DNA from 3 places in the Enterobacter roggenkampii genome. Region 1 is predicted to be linked to each of the others. Evidence: predicted binding sites of a transcription regulator. Region 1 holds the regulator's gene; each other region holds the start of a gene.
What was found. The regulator CRP, encoded in region 1, controls carbon source genes, mostly activating them, when cyclic AMP is high. The targets are predictions, from matches to a motif close to ATGTGANNNNNNTCACAT.
Positions count from the first base shown of each region.

Region 2: msrB (peptide-methionine (R)-S-oxide reductase MsrB) is a predicted target of CRP. The motif match lies at 2,236-2,253, and genes of this name have one in related genera.
Region 3: BFV67_RS02345 (glycine dehydrogenase) is a predicted target of CRP. The motif match lies at 2,233-2,250, and genes of this name have one in related genera.

Region 1 is NZ_CP017184.1:4,320,407-4,324,962, forward strand. Features, by position in the region: gene BFV67_RS20330 (hydrolase) at 1-685, shown strand, start outside; gene BFV67_RS20335 (YheU family protein) at 682-900, shown strand; gene BFV67_RS20340 (phosphoribulokinase) at 931-1,800, shown strand; gene BFV67_RS20345 (OsmC family protein) at 1,885-2,289, opposite strand; gene crp (cAMP-activated global transcriptional regulator CRP) at 2,601-3,233, shown strand; gene BFV67_RS20355 (YccS/YhfK family putative transporter) at 3,291-4,556, shown strand, end outside.
Region 2 is NZ_CP017184.1:1,809,621-1,814,176, reverse strand. Features, by position in the region: gene chiD (chitinase ChiD) at 87-1,340, shown strand; gene BFV67_RS08460 (YeaC family protein) at 1,391-1,663, opposite strand; gene msrB (peptide-methionine (R)-S-oxide reductase MsrB) at 1,705-2,118, opposite strand; gene gapA (glyceraldehyde-3-phosphate dehydrogenase) at 2,460-3,455, shown strand; gene BFV67_RS08445 (D-hexose-6-phosphate mutarotase) at 3,528-4,412, shown strand; gene BFV67_RS08440 (MipA/OmpV family protein) at 4,491-4,556, opposite strand, start outside.
Region 3 is NZ_CP017184.1:498,278-502,833, forward strand. Features, by position in the region: gene yjgA (ribosome biogenesis factor YjgA) at 1-162, opposite strand, end outside; gene pmbA (metalloprotease PmbA) at 258-1,610, shown strand; gene cybC (cytochrome b562) at 1,649-2,035, shown strand; gene BFV67_RS02345 (glycine dehydrogenase) at 2,351-2,689, shown strand; gene BFV67_RS02350 (SFCGS family glycine-rich protein) at 2,700-3,062, shown strand; gene BFV67_RS02355 (DUF4312 family protein) at 3,065-3,364, shown strand; gene BFV67_RS02360 (DUF4311 domain-containing protein) at 3,387-4,163, shown strand; gene BFV67_RS02365 (DUF4310 family protein) at 4,177-4,556, shown strand, end outside.

The DNA.
Region 1 (4,556 bases):
CAGCGGCGAGCCGAACCGGCAGAAGCGTATCTATCACTCGGGTGAAACAGAAGACGGCACGTGGTTTTTACACTGGCTGCGGGACAACTTTGGCACCGTGCCCACCGCGGCCGTAGGCTACTCGTTGGGCGGAAATATGCTGGCCTGCCTGTTAGCTAAAGAAGGGGAAAGCGTCCCGCTGGATGCCGCCGTCATCGTCTCCGCCCCGTTCATGCTGGAGCAGTGCAGCTACCACATGGATAAAGGCTTTTCCCGCGTCTATCAGCGCTACCTGCTCAACCTGCTGAAGGCCAACGCGGCGCGTAAGCTGAAGGCCTACCCGGACACCCTCCCGGTCAGCCTGCGCCAGCTGAAAAAAGTGCGCCGCATACGCGAATTCGACGATCTGATCACCGCGAAAATTCACGGCTTCGCCGATGCAATTGACTATTATCGTCAATGCAGCGCCATGCCGCTGCTCAGCAAGATCACGCAGCCAACGCTGATCATTCACGCCAAAGATGACCCTTTTATGGATCATCACTCGATTCCCGCTCAGGAATTCCTGCCCGACAACGTTCACTATCAGTTGACCGAGCACGGCGGCCACGTCGGGTTTATCGGCGGCACGCTGCGCCGCCCGAAAATGTGGCTTGAGACGCGTATTCCTGACTGGCTAACCCCTTATCTGGACGGTGCAACATGATTATTCCCTGGCAGGATCTGGCTCCCGAAACGCTCGATAATCTGATTGAAAGCTTTGTATTACGCGAAGGCACCGATTATGGTGAACAGGAACGCTCGCTTGAGCAAAAGGTCAACGATGTAAAGCGCCAGCTGAAAAGCGGCGACGTGGTGCTGGTGTGGTCAGAACTGCATGAGACGGTCAATATCATGCCCCGCAACGCGTTTCACGGCTGATCTTCCACCCTTTTCAGTCAGGGAGTTGCTATGTCTGCCAGACATCCGGTTATTGCCGTTACGGGGTCGAGTGGTGCGGGAACCACCACCACCAGCCTCGCATTTCGCAAGATTTTCGCCCAGCTGAATCTCCGTGCGGCGGAGGTCGAAGGCGACAGCTTTCACCGCTACACGCGCCCGGAGATGGACATGGCCATCCGTAAGGCGCGCGATCTGGGTAAACACATCAGCTACTTCGGTCCGGAAGCCAATGACTTCGGCCTGCTGGAACAAACCTTTATTGAGTACGGCCAGAGCGGTAAAGGGCAGTCCCGCAAGTATCTGCATACCTATGATGAAGCCGTTCCCTGGAATCAGGTGCCTGGCACCTTTACCCCCTGGCAGCCCCTGCCGGAACCTACCGACGTGCTGTTCTACGAAGGATTACACGGCGGCGTGGTCACGCCGCAGCACGACGTGGCGCGCCACGTGGATCTGCTGGTTGGCGTGGTGCCTATCGTTAACCTGGAGTGGATCCAGAAGCTGACGCGTGACATGAGCGAGCGCGGCCACTCGCGCGAAGCAGTGATGGATTCGGTGGTGCGCTCCATGGAAGACTACATCAACTTCCTGACGCCGCAGTTTTCCCGCACCCATATCAACTTCCAGCGCGTGCCGACGGTGGACACCTCCAACCCGTTCGCGGCCAAAAGTATCCCATCCCTGGATGAGAGCTTTGTGGTGATCCATTTCCGCAATCTCGAAGGCATTGACTACCCCTGGCTGCTGGCGATGCTGCAGGGCTCGTTTATTTCTCACATGAATACATTAGTCGTACCGGGCGGAAAAATGGGGCTGGCGATGGAGCTCATCATGACGCCGCTGGTGGAGCGACTGATGGAAGGGAAACAGATCGCGTGAGTTTTTTGCCCGGGGCGCTGCGCTTACCGGGCCAACGGTCGTGCTTTTGTAGGGCGGGTCAGCGAAGCGCCACCCGCCAAAACATTAAGCCTCGATCACTTCATACGAATGGGTGATGTTTACCGCTTTCTCCAGCATTAACGCCACAGAGCAGTACTTCTCCGCAGACAGGTCCACCGCACGTGAAACCGCCGCGTCTTTCAGTTCTTTACCGGTGACCACAAAGTGCAGATTGATGTGGGTGAACAGGCGTGGCGCCTCTTCGCGGCGTTCTGACGTGAGTTTGACCTCACAATCCGTCACGTCATGACGGCCTTTTTGCAGAATCGACACCACGTCAATGGCACTGCATCCCCCTGCCGCCATCAGCACCATTTCCATTGGGCTGGGCGCTTTATCGCCGGAGTTACCATCCATCAAAATCTGATGTCCTGACGCGGACTCGCCCAGGAACGTTAAACCTTCAACCCACTTCACGCGCGCTTGCATATTCTTAAACTCCAACGTTGCATTTTTGGTGACAGATTACGCGTGCGTTACATTTCTCGCAATGGAAGGCGACCTGCATCATGCTGAAGCGAGACACCAGGAGACACGCGGCGAAAGCTATGCTAAAACACTCAGGATGCTACAGTAATACATTGACGTTACACATGTATGCAGAGGACATCAAACTTTACTGGCTGCGAAACGTTACGGTAGCCGACTTCCCAGGGTATGGGTAAGAATTCGATTGCAACCCCAGAGTCCGGATGCATCTGATGACTCTGGTGACAGCTTATAACAGAGGATAACAGCGCATGGTGCTTGGCAAACCGCAAACAGACCCGACTCTCGAATGGTTCTTGTCTCATTGCCACATTCATAAGTACCCATCAAAGAGCACGCTGATTCACCAGGGTGAAAAAGCGGAAACGTTGTATTACATCGTTAAAGGCTCGGTGGCAGTGCTGATCAAAGATGAAGAAGGGAAAGAGATGATCCTTTCTTATCTGAACCAGGGCGATTTCATCGGTGAACTGGGCCTGTTTGAAGAGGGCCAGGAACGTAGCGCCTGGGTTCGTGCAAAGACAGCATGTGAAGTGGCTGAAATTTCTTACAAGAAGTTCCGTCAGCTGATTCAGGTTAACCCTGACATTCTGATGCGTCTCTCTTCCCAGATGGCGCGCCGTCTGCAGGTCACCTCAGAGAAAGTGGGCAACCTCGCCTTCCTGGACGTGACGGGCCGCATCGCACAAACTCTGCTGAACCTGGCGAAACAGCCGGACGCCATGACCCATCCGGACGGCATGCAAATTAAAATTACCCGTCAGGAAATTGGTCAGATCGTCGGTTGCTCCCGTGAAACAGTGGGCCGTATCCTGAAAATGCTGGAAGATCAAAACCTGATCTCCGCCCACGGTAAAACCATCGTGGTTTACGGAACGCGTTAATTCCGCTTAAACGGCGTGCCATCGCAAGGTGTCACGCCGTTTTTGTCTCTACTCCTCATGTGGCGCAGGCTGATCTATCACCCGGAAGTTAACTACGCACTGCGACAAACGCTGGTGTTGTGTCTACCCGTGGCCATCGGCCTGATCCTCGGACACCTTCAGCAAGGCCTGCTCTTTTCCCTCGTGCCCGCCTGCTGCAACATTGCTGGCCTGGACACACCGCATAAGCGCTTTTTCAAACGTCTGATCGTGGGCGGCTGCCTGTTTGCTGGCTGTAGCCTTGCCGTACAGCTTTTACTGGCCCGGGATATCCCGCTGCCGCTGATCCTGACGGTGCTGGCGATGACGCTCGGCGTCACGGCGGAAATCAGCTCGCTGCACGCCCGCCTGCTACCCGCCTCGCTGATTGCGGCCATCTTCACGCTGAGCCTCGCCGGGAATATGCCGGTGTGGGAGCCGCTGCTGATCTACGCGCTGGGGACACTGTGGTACGGGCTGTTTAACTGGTTCTGGTTCTGGCTGTGGCGGGAACAGCCGCTGCGCGAATCCCTGAGCCTGCTCTATGTGCAGTTGGCGGAATACTGCGAAGCCAAATACACCCTGCTCACCCAGCATACCGATCCGGAAAAAGCCTTACCGCCGCTGCTGACGCGCCAGCAGAAGGTGGTGGATCTGATAAGCCAGTGCTATCAGCAGCTGCATATGCTCGCCGCCAACAAGAACCACGAATACAAACGGCTGCTGCGCACCTTCCAGGTAGGCCTGGATCTGCAGGAGCATATCTCCGTTAGCCTGCACCACCCGCAGGAGGTGCAAAAGCTGGTTGAGCGCAGCCACGCCGAAGCGGTGATCCGCTGGAACGCGCAGACCGTCTCGGCACGCCTGCGCGTGCTGGCTGACGATATTCTCTACCACCGCTATCCCACGCGCTTTAATATGGAAAAACAGCTCGGCGCGCTGGAGAAAATCGCCCGTCAGCATCCGGATAACCCGGTCGGCCAGTTTGCCGCCTGGCACTTCAGCCGCATCGCCCGCGTGCTGCGCACCCAGCGCCCGCTTTATTCCCGCGACCTGATGGCGGATAAACAAAAACGGCTTCCCCTGTTGCCCGCGCTCAAAAGCTATCTGTCTCTCAAATCGTCCGCCCTGCGCAATGCCGCACGAATTAGCGTGATGCTCAGTATCGCCAGCCTGATGGGCATGGCGCTGCATCTGCCGAAGCCCTACTGGATCTTAATGACCGTGCTGTTCGTCACCCAGAACGGCTACGGCGCCACGCGGGTGCGTATTCTGCACCGGGCGGGCGGCACCATGGCCGGGCTG
Region 2 (4,556 bases), 2.2 Mb from region 1:
GCGGCAATGCTATTCTCTTCAGGCTGTTTTTTTGCCACGCCTTTTCCGTGGCGTGGTTAATTTTATTAAGTCAAAGAGGAACTTGTATGAAACGTTTGCCCTTGCTGGCAGCCTTACCCTTGCTTTGCGCGTCAGTTGCCTCCGCCAGTTCCCTGATGTCCGTGGGCTATTTTAACGGGGGTGGCGACGTCACCGCCGGACCGGGTGGCGATATCAATAAACTTGACGTTCGCCAGATCACCCACCTGAACTACTCGTTTGGTCTGGTCTATAACGACGAAAAAGACGAAACCAACGCCGCGCTGAAAGATCCGGCGAAGCTGCATCAAATCTGGCTATCGCCAAAAGTGGCGTCCGACCTGGCCTTGATCCCCACCCTGCGTAAGCAAAACCCAAATCTTAAGGTCCTGCTCTCCGTCGGCGGCTGGGGCGCGCGTGGTTTCTCTGGCGCAGCGGCAACCCAAGAGAGTCGCGCGGTGTTCATCCGCTCCGCGCAGGAGATTGTTGAAAAATATGGTCTGGACGGGATCGACCTCGACTGGGAGTATCCGGTCAACGGCGCCTGGGGCCTGGTGGCAAGCCAGCCCACCGACAGGGAAAACTTTACCGCCCTGCTGAAGGAGATGCGCGACGCGTTCGGGCATAAAAAGCTGGTGACCATTGCGGTAGGCGCGAATGCGGAAAGTCCGAAAAGCTGGGTGGATGTGAAAGCCATTGCCCCCCTGCTCGATTACATCAACCTGATGACCTACGACATGGCGTACGGCACGCAGTATTTCAATGCCAACCTGTACGACTCCAGCGCCTGGCCGACGGTGGCCGCCGCGGACAAATACAGCGTCGATTTTGTGGTGAACAACTATCTGGCCGCCGGGCTGAAGCCGCAGCAGATGAATCTCGGGATTGGTTTCTATGGCCGCGTACCTAAACGCGCCGTGGAGCCGGGCATTGACTGGACGAAACCCGATGCGCAAAAAAATCCGGCCACTCAGCCCTACTTCGGGCCGCAGGAGATCGGGTTGTTCAAGTCGCTCGGCTACGACCTGACCAAAGATACCTACGTGAAGTACAACGATATCGTCAAAAAGCTGCTGAACGATCCGCAGAAACGCTTTACCGAGCACTGGGACGACCAGGCGAAAGTGCCGTGGCTTTCGGTGAAGGGTGCCGATGGCAACGCGCTGTTTGCGATTTCGTATGAGAACCCGCGATCCGTGGCGATCAAAGCGGACTACATCAAAGAGAAAGGTCTCGCCGGAGCGATGTTCTGGGAGTACGGCGCGGATGATGAAAACCAGTTAGCGAAGCAGCTGGCGGCGTCGCTCGGGATCCCGCACTAAAGTGTAGCGTGCCGGGTGGCGCTAGCGCTTACCCGGCCTACATGAGAGCATTATTTGAAAGTCGCAATCGGCTTCGGGGTGATACCAAAGTCCTCTTTCAGCTCACGCTTGCTCTTCATCACCATTTGACCACGGGTGTCGATCGTCATGTGCTGCGCGTCGGTGTTGTTGCGCGCCTGCCACAGCATCACCAGCTGCAGGCTGTTTTCTTTCTGCTCCGGGGTCAGCGCGACGCCATCGGGCCATTTTCCCAGCTCTACGGCGGTGACCAGACGTTGATAAATCTCCGGCGTCATACCGCTAATCATGTCTTCAATATTCACAATCCCGCCCTTTTAAAGGAATAATTTGCTGAATCGTTTTTTCAACCCTTGATCTGGTCGCCGTTTTCGTCGTCAGTGAAGCTCATTGAGGCTGAATTCACGCAGAAACGCTCGCCCGTTGGCTGAGGGCCATCCGGGAAGACGTGTCCAAGGTGCGCATCGCAGTTGCCGCAGCGAATTTCGGTGCGCACCATACCGTGGGACGCGTCGGTCAGATAGCGGATAGCCTCATCGCTCACCGGCTCGTAAAAGCTCGGCCAGCCGCAGCCCGAATCAAATTTCGTTTGGGAATTGAACAGCGGAGCATCACAGACCAGGCAGTGGTAGACGCCGTCTCGCTTGTTGTGCAGTAAACGCCCGGTGAACGGCGGTTCCGTCCCGTGGTTTTGCGTCACGTAAAACTGCATTTCTGTGAGGTTTTTTTTCAAATCGTCGGGGTTACGTTGGTTCGACATATGCTTACATCTCGCTGTAGAAACAGACATCTTTTACCCCGCATTCTAACAAAACATTAACACCCTTGCGTGCACTTTTGATCTAAACTTATGTGTCGCGAAAAGGCGGTCAGGCAATTGTGATCACATTCACATTTTTATCCTGCGAGGACTTTAAAATTCCGGGCGCAGCCCCCATGTGGTTGCAAGCTCAAAGGGAAAGTGAGGCGAGTCAGTCGCACAAACGTTAGTCACAGGATTGATTTGTCGCAATGATTGACACGATTCCGCTTGACGCTGCGTAAGGTTTTTGTAATTTTACAGGCAACCTTTTATTCACTAACAAATAGCTGGTGGAATATATGACTATCAAAGTAGGTATCAACGGTTTTGGCCGTATCGGCCGTATTGTTTTCCGTGCTGCTCAGAAACGTTCTGACATCGAAATCGTTGGTATCAACGATCTCCTGGACGCTGAATACATGGCGTACATGCTGAAGTACGACTCAACTCACGGTCGTTTCGACGGCACCGTTGAAGTGAAAGACGGCCACCTGGTTGTAAATGGCAAAACCATCCGCGTTACTGCTGAGAAAGACCCAGCTAACCTGAAATGGAACGAAATTGGTGTTGACGTTGTTGCTGAAGCAACCGGTATCTTCCTGACCGACGAAACTGCACGTAAACACATCACTGCGGGTGCGAAGAAAGTTGTTCTGACGGGTCCTTCCAAAGACAACACCCCAATGTTCGTTCGTGGTGCAAACTTCGAAACTTACGCTGGCCAGGACATCGTTTCCAACGCATCCTGCACCACCAACTGCCTGGCACCGCTGGCTAAAGTTATCAACGACAACTTCGGCATCATCGAAGGTCTGATGACCACCGTTCACGCAACCACCGCTACTCAGAAAACCGTTGATGGCCCGTCTCACAAAGACTGGCGCGGCGGCCGTGGCGCGGCTCAGAACATCATCCCATCCTCTACCGGTGCGGCTAAAGCTGTAGGTAAAGTACTGCCAGAACTGAATGGCAAACTGACTGGTATGGCGTTCCGCGTTCCAACTCCTAACGTATCCGTTGTTGACCTGACCGTTCGTCTGGAAAAAGCTGCTTCTTATGAAGAAATTAAGAAAGCAATCAAAGCTGCTTCCGAAGGCCCAATGAAAGGCGTTCTGGGTTACACCGAAGACGACGTTGTTTCTACCGATTTCAACGGCGAAGTGTGCACTTCCGTGTTCGATGCTAAAGCTGGTATCGCACTGAACGACAACTTCGTTAAACTGGTATCCTGGTACGACAACGAAACCGGCTACTCTAACAAAGTACTGGACCTGATCGCTCACATCTCCAAATAAGTTGAGATGAGTGTTTGATCCAAAAAGGCGACTTCGGTCGCCTTTTTTATTTATAAGACAGAGGATTGCTTAATGATTAATAAAATTTTTGCACTTCCGGTAGTCGAACAACTTACCCCTGTGCTCTCCCGCCGCCAGATTGACGGTGCTGACGTTATCGTCGTTGACCATCCACGCGTTAAGGCCTCCGTGGCGCTGAACGGCGCCCACCTGCTCTCCTGGAAGCCGGAAGGTGAAGTTGAGGGATTGTGGCTCAGTGATGCGACCTCCTTCAAAAAAGGGGCTGCAATCCGTGGTGGCGTACCGATCTGCTGGCCGTGGTTCGGCCCGTCCGCACAGCCGGGTTTGCCTTCTCACGGATTTGCCCGTAACCAGCAGTGGACCCTGAAAGCGCATAACGAAGACGACAGCGGCGCCGTGCTGACCTTTGAGCTGCAGGCAAATGACGAGACGCGCGCCCTGTGGCCGCACGATTTCACCCTGTACGCCCGCTTTAAGCTGGGTAAAACCTGTGAAATCGAACTGGAAGCCCACGGCGAGTTCGAAACCACCTCCGCCCTGCACACCTATTTCAACGTGGGTGACATCAGCGCTGTGAAGGTGAGTGGCCTTGGCGATACCTTTATCGATAAAGTCGACAACGCGAAAGAAGGCAAACTCAGCGACGGCGTTCAGGCTTTTCCTGACCGTACCGACCGCGTCTATCTGCATCCGGAAGCATGCAGCATGATCCACGACGGTGCCCTGAACCGCGGCATTGAGGTAGTACATCACCATCACAGCAACGTGGTGGGCTGGAACCCGGGTCCTGCACTGTCTGTCAGCATGGCCGACGTGCCTGACGACGGTTATAAAACGTTTGTCTGCGTGGAAACGGCCTGCGTGACTACCCCGCAAAAAGCGAGTGAAGAAAAGCCATCTCGTTTAGGTCAGACGATCCGCATTATTAAGCGATAATCTCGCTGCACCACACTAAAGCAAACGGGGCGCAAGCGCCCCGTTTTGATGCACCAATTGCACAATATAAGTGCGCAATCAGAACTTGTAGGTCACACCGACAGAGAAGATGCCTGCCCAGGACTTATCGACCATCGGGCTGTC
Region 3 (4,556 bases), 930 kb from region 1:
CAGCGCGTTTTTACCCAGTTCTACCATTTCCGCGCCAAGCTGTTTTAACTCTTCGGCGTCACGTTTAATTTCACTTTTACTGACCCAGATGATCTCATCATCTTCGTCTTCGATGTCATCACCGGGAACGTCGTCGAGCCAGTCTTCGGGCTGCTTAGTCATGTCAGGCTCCTTAAAAAAAGAGGCTAATGTTACCAGTTAAGACGCGCACTGAAAAACGGTTCTCTGTTAGACTTCAGTTAACTCTCTCTTACAGTATGGCATTTGCGATGAAAGTAACCTCACAAGTTGAAGCGCAGCGTAAGATTCTGGAAGAAGCCGTCTCCACCGCGCTGATGCTTGCTTCAGAAAAATCAGATGGCGCCGAAGTGGCGGTCAGCAAAACCACCGGCATTAGCGTGAGCACCCGCTATGGCGAAGTGGAGAATGTTGAATTCAACAGCGACGGCGCGCTGGGTATCACGGTATATCACCAGAATCGCAAAGGCAGTGCGTCATCCACCGATCTCAGTCCGGATGCCATCGCCCGTACGGTGCAGGCCGCGCTGGATATCGCCCGTTACACCTCACCGGATCCTTACGCCGGCGTGGCGGATAAAGATCTGCTGGCGTTTGACGCGCCGGATCTCGACCTGTTCCATCCGGCGGAAGTGACGCCGGACGAAGCGATTGAGCTGGCTGCCCGCGCCGAGCAGGCGTCCCTGCAGGCCGACAAGCGCATCACCAATACCGAAGGCGGCAGCTTTAACAGCCACTACGGCATCAAAGTCTTCGGCAACAGTCACGGCATGCTGCAGGGCTACTGCTCTACCCGCCACTCGCTCTCCAGCTGCGTCATCGCCGAAGAGAACGGTGACATGGAGCGCGACTACGCCTATACCATTGGCCGCGCGCTGGGGGATTTGCAGTCTCCGGAGTGGGTGGGTAAAGCGTGCGCCGAACGCACGCTGTCTCGCCTGTCGCCGCGTAAACTCTCCACCATGAAAGCCCCGGTGATTTTTGCCAACGAAGTGGCGACCGGTCTGTTTGGCCATCTGGTGGGCGCTATCGCGGGCGGTTCGGTGTACCGTAAATCGACCTTCCTGCTCGACTCGCTGGGCAAGCAGATCCTGCCGGAATGGCTCACCATCGAAGAGCATCCGCACCTGCTGAAAGGCCTGGCCTCCACGCCGTTCGACAGCGAAGGCGTGCGCACGGAGCGTCGTGACATCGTGAAAGACGGCATTCTGACCCAGTGGCTTCTGACCAACTACTCCGCGCGCAAGCTGGGGCTGAAAAGCACCGGGCACGCGGGCGGCATTCACAACTGGCGCATTGCCGGGCTGGGCCTCAACTTTGAGCAGATGCTGAAAGAGATGGGCACCGGTCTGGTGGTGACCGAGCTGATGGGTCAGGGCGTCAGCGGCATCACCGGCGATTACTCTCGCGGCGCGGCGGGCTTCTGGGTTGAAAACGGCGAAATCCAGTATCCGGTGAGCGAAATTACCATCGCTGGCAATCTGAAGGATATGTGGCGCAATATCGTTACGGTCGGTAACGATATTGAAACACGCAGCAATATACAGTGTGGTTCTGTATTACTCCCGGAAATGAAAATCGCCGGACAATAGAGATAGCGTTTTGTTAATAATAAAAAAGGAAGTGAGCAATGCGTAAACATCTGTTAGCGATCGTCGCGGCTTCAACGCTGGTTCTTGGCTCTTCTGCGTTTGCTGCCGATCTTGAAGACGACATGGGCATCCTCGGGCAAAACCTGAAGGTGGTGCAGAAAACCGACAATGCGGCGGAAATGAAAGACGCGCTGACCAAAATGCGTGAAGCGGCGCTGGACGCACAAAAAGCGACGCCTCCTAAACTGGAAAGCAAAGCGGCAGACAGTGCAGAGATGAAAGACTACCGCCACGGCTTTGACGTGCTGGTCGGCCAGATCGACGGCGCGCTGAAGCTCGCTAACGAAGGCAAAGTGAAGGAAGCCCAGGCGGCGGCCGAGCAGTTTGTGACGACCCGTAATACGTATCACAAGAAATACCGTTAACCGATCGCGCATCTGACAAATAATCAGCGGGGGCCAGTGGCCCCCGTTTTTTTGCGCGGTAATAAGTAAACCCTATCGCCATCACATTTTTGCGTCACCACGCCTGAACGTTTTCGCTTCCCCGGCGCGCGTTTTGCCGCTGGAATACGTGATATTCATCACGCAAATGCCGTGATTAATCCAGATTCACCGTATTTATGTGGCACAGATCACTGCTGCGGCTCCCCTTTCCACTTCGAAGTGGAAAACAACTCGCTACAAACAATTCCCCCCCAACGTTAGTTTTATTCCAGAGCCATTAACGGGGTAAGACCAGTGATTAACGGAGCGGTAATGAACGACGTTGGGGAACAGGCAGAGCAAACAGAACAGCTCGCGAACACCATGCTGCAGCAGGTTTATGCCCTGCTGGCCCGGAACAACATCATCCCCAATGCGGTACAGGAGCAGATGCTTACTTCCCACGTGCGCGCCATGGCGCACCGGTCCGTGACCGGCGAGCCGCTGCCGGAGGTTGAAGCAGAGCTGTTTGACGAAATTTCACCGGATTCAATGCGGCTTGCCCGTGAAGTGGTGGCGCAGTTTGGCAACCTTCCAGATGAAGAGGCCTGGCTGCTCTCCGTTCACTTTGAAGTCGCGAAAGACAACCTTTAAGGAGCAACACATGGAACAGATTACAGTCGTGATTGGCGATCGCCTGGGTAAAGGTCAGAAAGTGGCGGCCGGTGTGGAAAAAGCAGGTGGACGCGCGGTTGTCGTACCGGGCATGGCGGCAGACATGAAGCTCGGTGACGTGATGAAAGCAGAAAACGCCACCTTCGGCATCTCCTTCTGCGGCAGCGGCGGCGCGGGTGCCATCACCGCCCAGACCAAATATGGCTACAAGGCCAAATACGGTATGCGTTCCGTGGATGAAGGCGTCACCGCCATCAACGAAGGCTGCAACGTGCTGGGCTTTGGCTTTATGGATAAAGAAGAGCTGGGCGAGCGTCTGGTACAGGCGTGGCAGAAAAAATACGGCGCATAAGCATGAAAGAACAGTTCACAACCACGGTGAGAGTGAAGGGGAAGGGCGACGCCAAAGCGCGCGCCTTTGCCGACGCGCTCAACCACGTTCAGGCCGCGGTGATGAAAGCCTCACCGCATATCTTACTGCGTATTGAGCCACAGGATGTGCAGGTCGTTCAGGCGCAAGAAGCGGTGCGAAAAGAAGCGTTTCTGTTCTTCTTTCTGCGCCGGGAAAGACGCACCTACAGCGTGGAGCTGGATGTGACCGTCAACGTGACCGCCATCAATCTCGACCAGGTGGATTTCGTCACGCAACGCTGATTATTCATAAAAGGGCAGACTGATGTTCTTAATTATATTAATAAAATCGCTCATCATCGGCGGCCTGGTAGGCGTCGGTGTCGGGGCCGGGGCTGCACGCATGTTTCATGCGCCTACCACTCAGGGTATGGGCGCGTTTCGTACGTTGGGGGAACTGAACTCCTGCGAAGGGGATCCGGCGTCCCACTTCTCCTTTGGGTTAGGCTTCTTCTTTAACGCCTGGGCCTCTTCCGTGGCCGCAGGGGCTTTCACACAGGACGTTGACCACCGCATCATCCCGAACTGGGGTGCGGCCGCGCTGATGATCAAAAACCGTAACGTCGGCGAAACGCTGCACGATCCGCGCAAAATGGCGATTGCCTGCGGCGTGATCGGCATGATCGTCGTGACCTTCCTTAACCTGACTGCCTCCTCCGTGCCCGCTGCGCTTCAGGTCACCGCCGTGAAGGTGCTGGTGCCTGCCGCGAACCTGCTGGTCAACACCGTGATGCCGGTGATCTTCTGGCTGGCGGCCATCGATGCGGGTAAAAAATCGGGCTTCTGGGCCACCATCTTTGGCGGCGCGGCGCAGCTGATTATGGGCAACGCCGTACCGGGCCTGGTGCTGGGGATCCTGATCGGTAAAGGCGTGGAAGAGAGCGGCTGGAACCACGTCACCAAAGTGATGATGGCGGCGATCGTTCTGCTGTTCGTGCTGAGCGGCTTCTTCCGCGGCTTCGACATGAAGATGATCGAATCCTTCCATCTGACCGTGCCCAACTGGCTCGACATGATCCACAACTCGCTCAGCGGTAAATAACAGGAGCCTCTAAATGGAACAGAATAAAGGTTTTTGGTATGCCGACTGGTCGTTCCCGATCTTCGTTGGCCTGCTCTCCTCCGGCGTGTTTGCCGGGACGCACATGTACTACCTCTACGGCATCGGCGCGTTTAACGAAGTGGCCTTCGTGGCGATGCTGAAAGCGGGAATTGACACCGGCGTTTACGGCGCGGTGGCGGCGTTCGGCGCGAGCTTCCTGTTCGCCCGTATTATCGAAGGCTCGCTGGTCGGTATTCTCGACATCGGCGGGGCGATCCAGACCGGCGTGGGCCTCGGGGTTCCGGCGCTGCTGCTGGGCGCGGGGATCATGTTCCCGGTGACCAACTTCATTGCCGCGCTGATCACCGGCCTGGTGATTGGCCTTGCGATTGG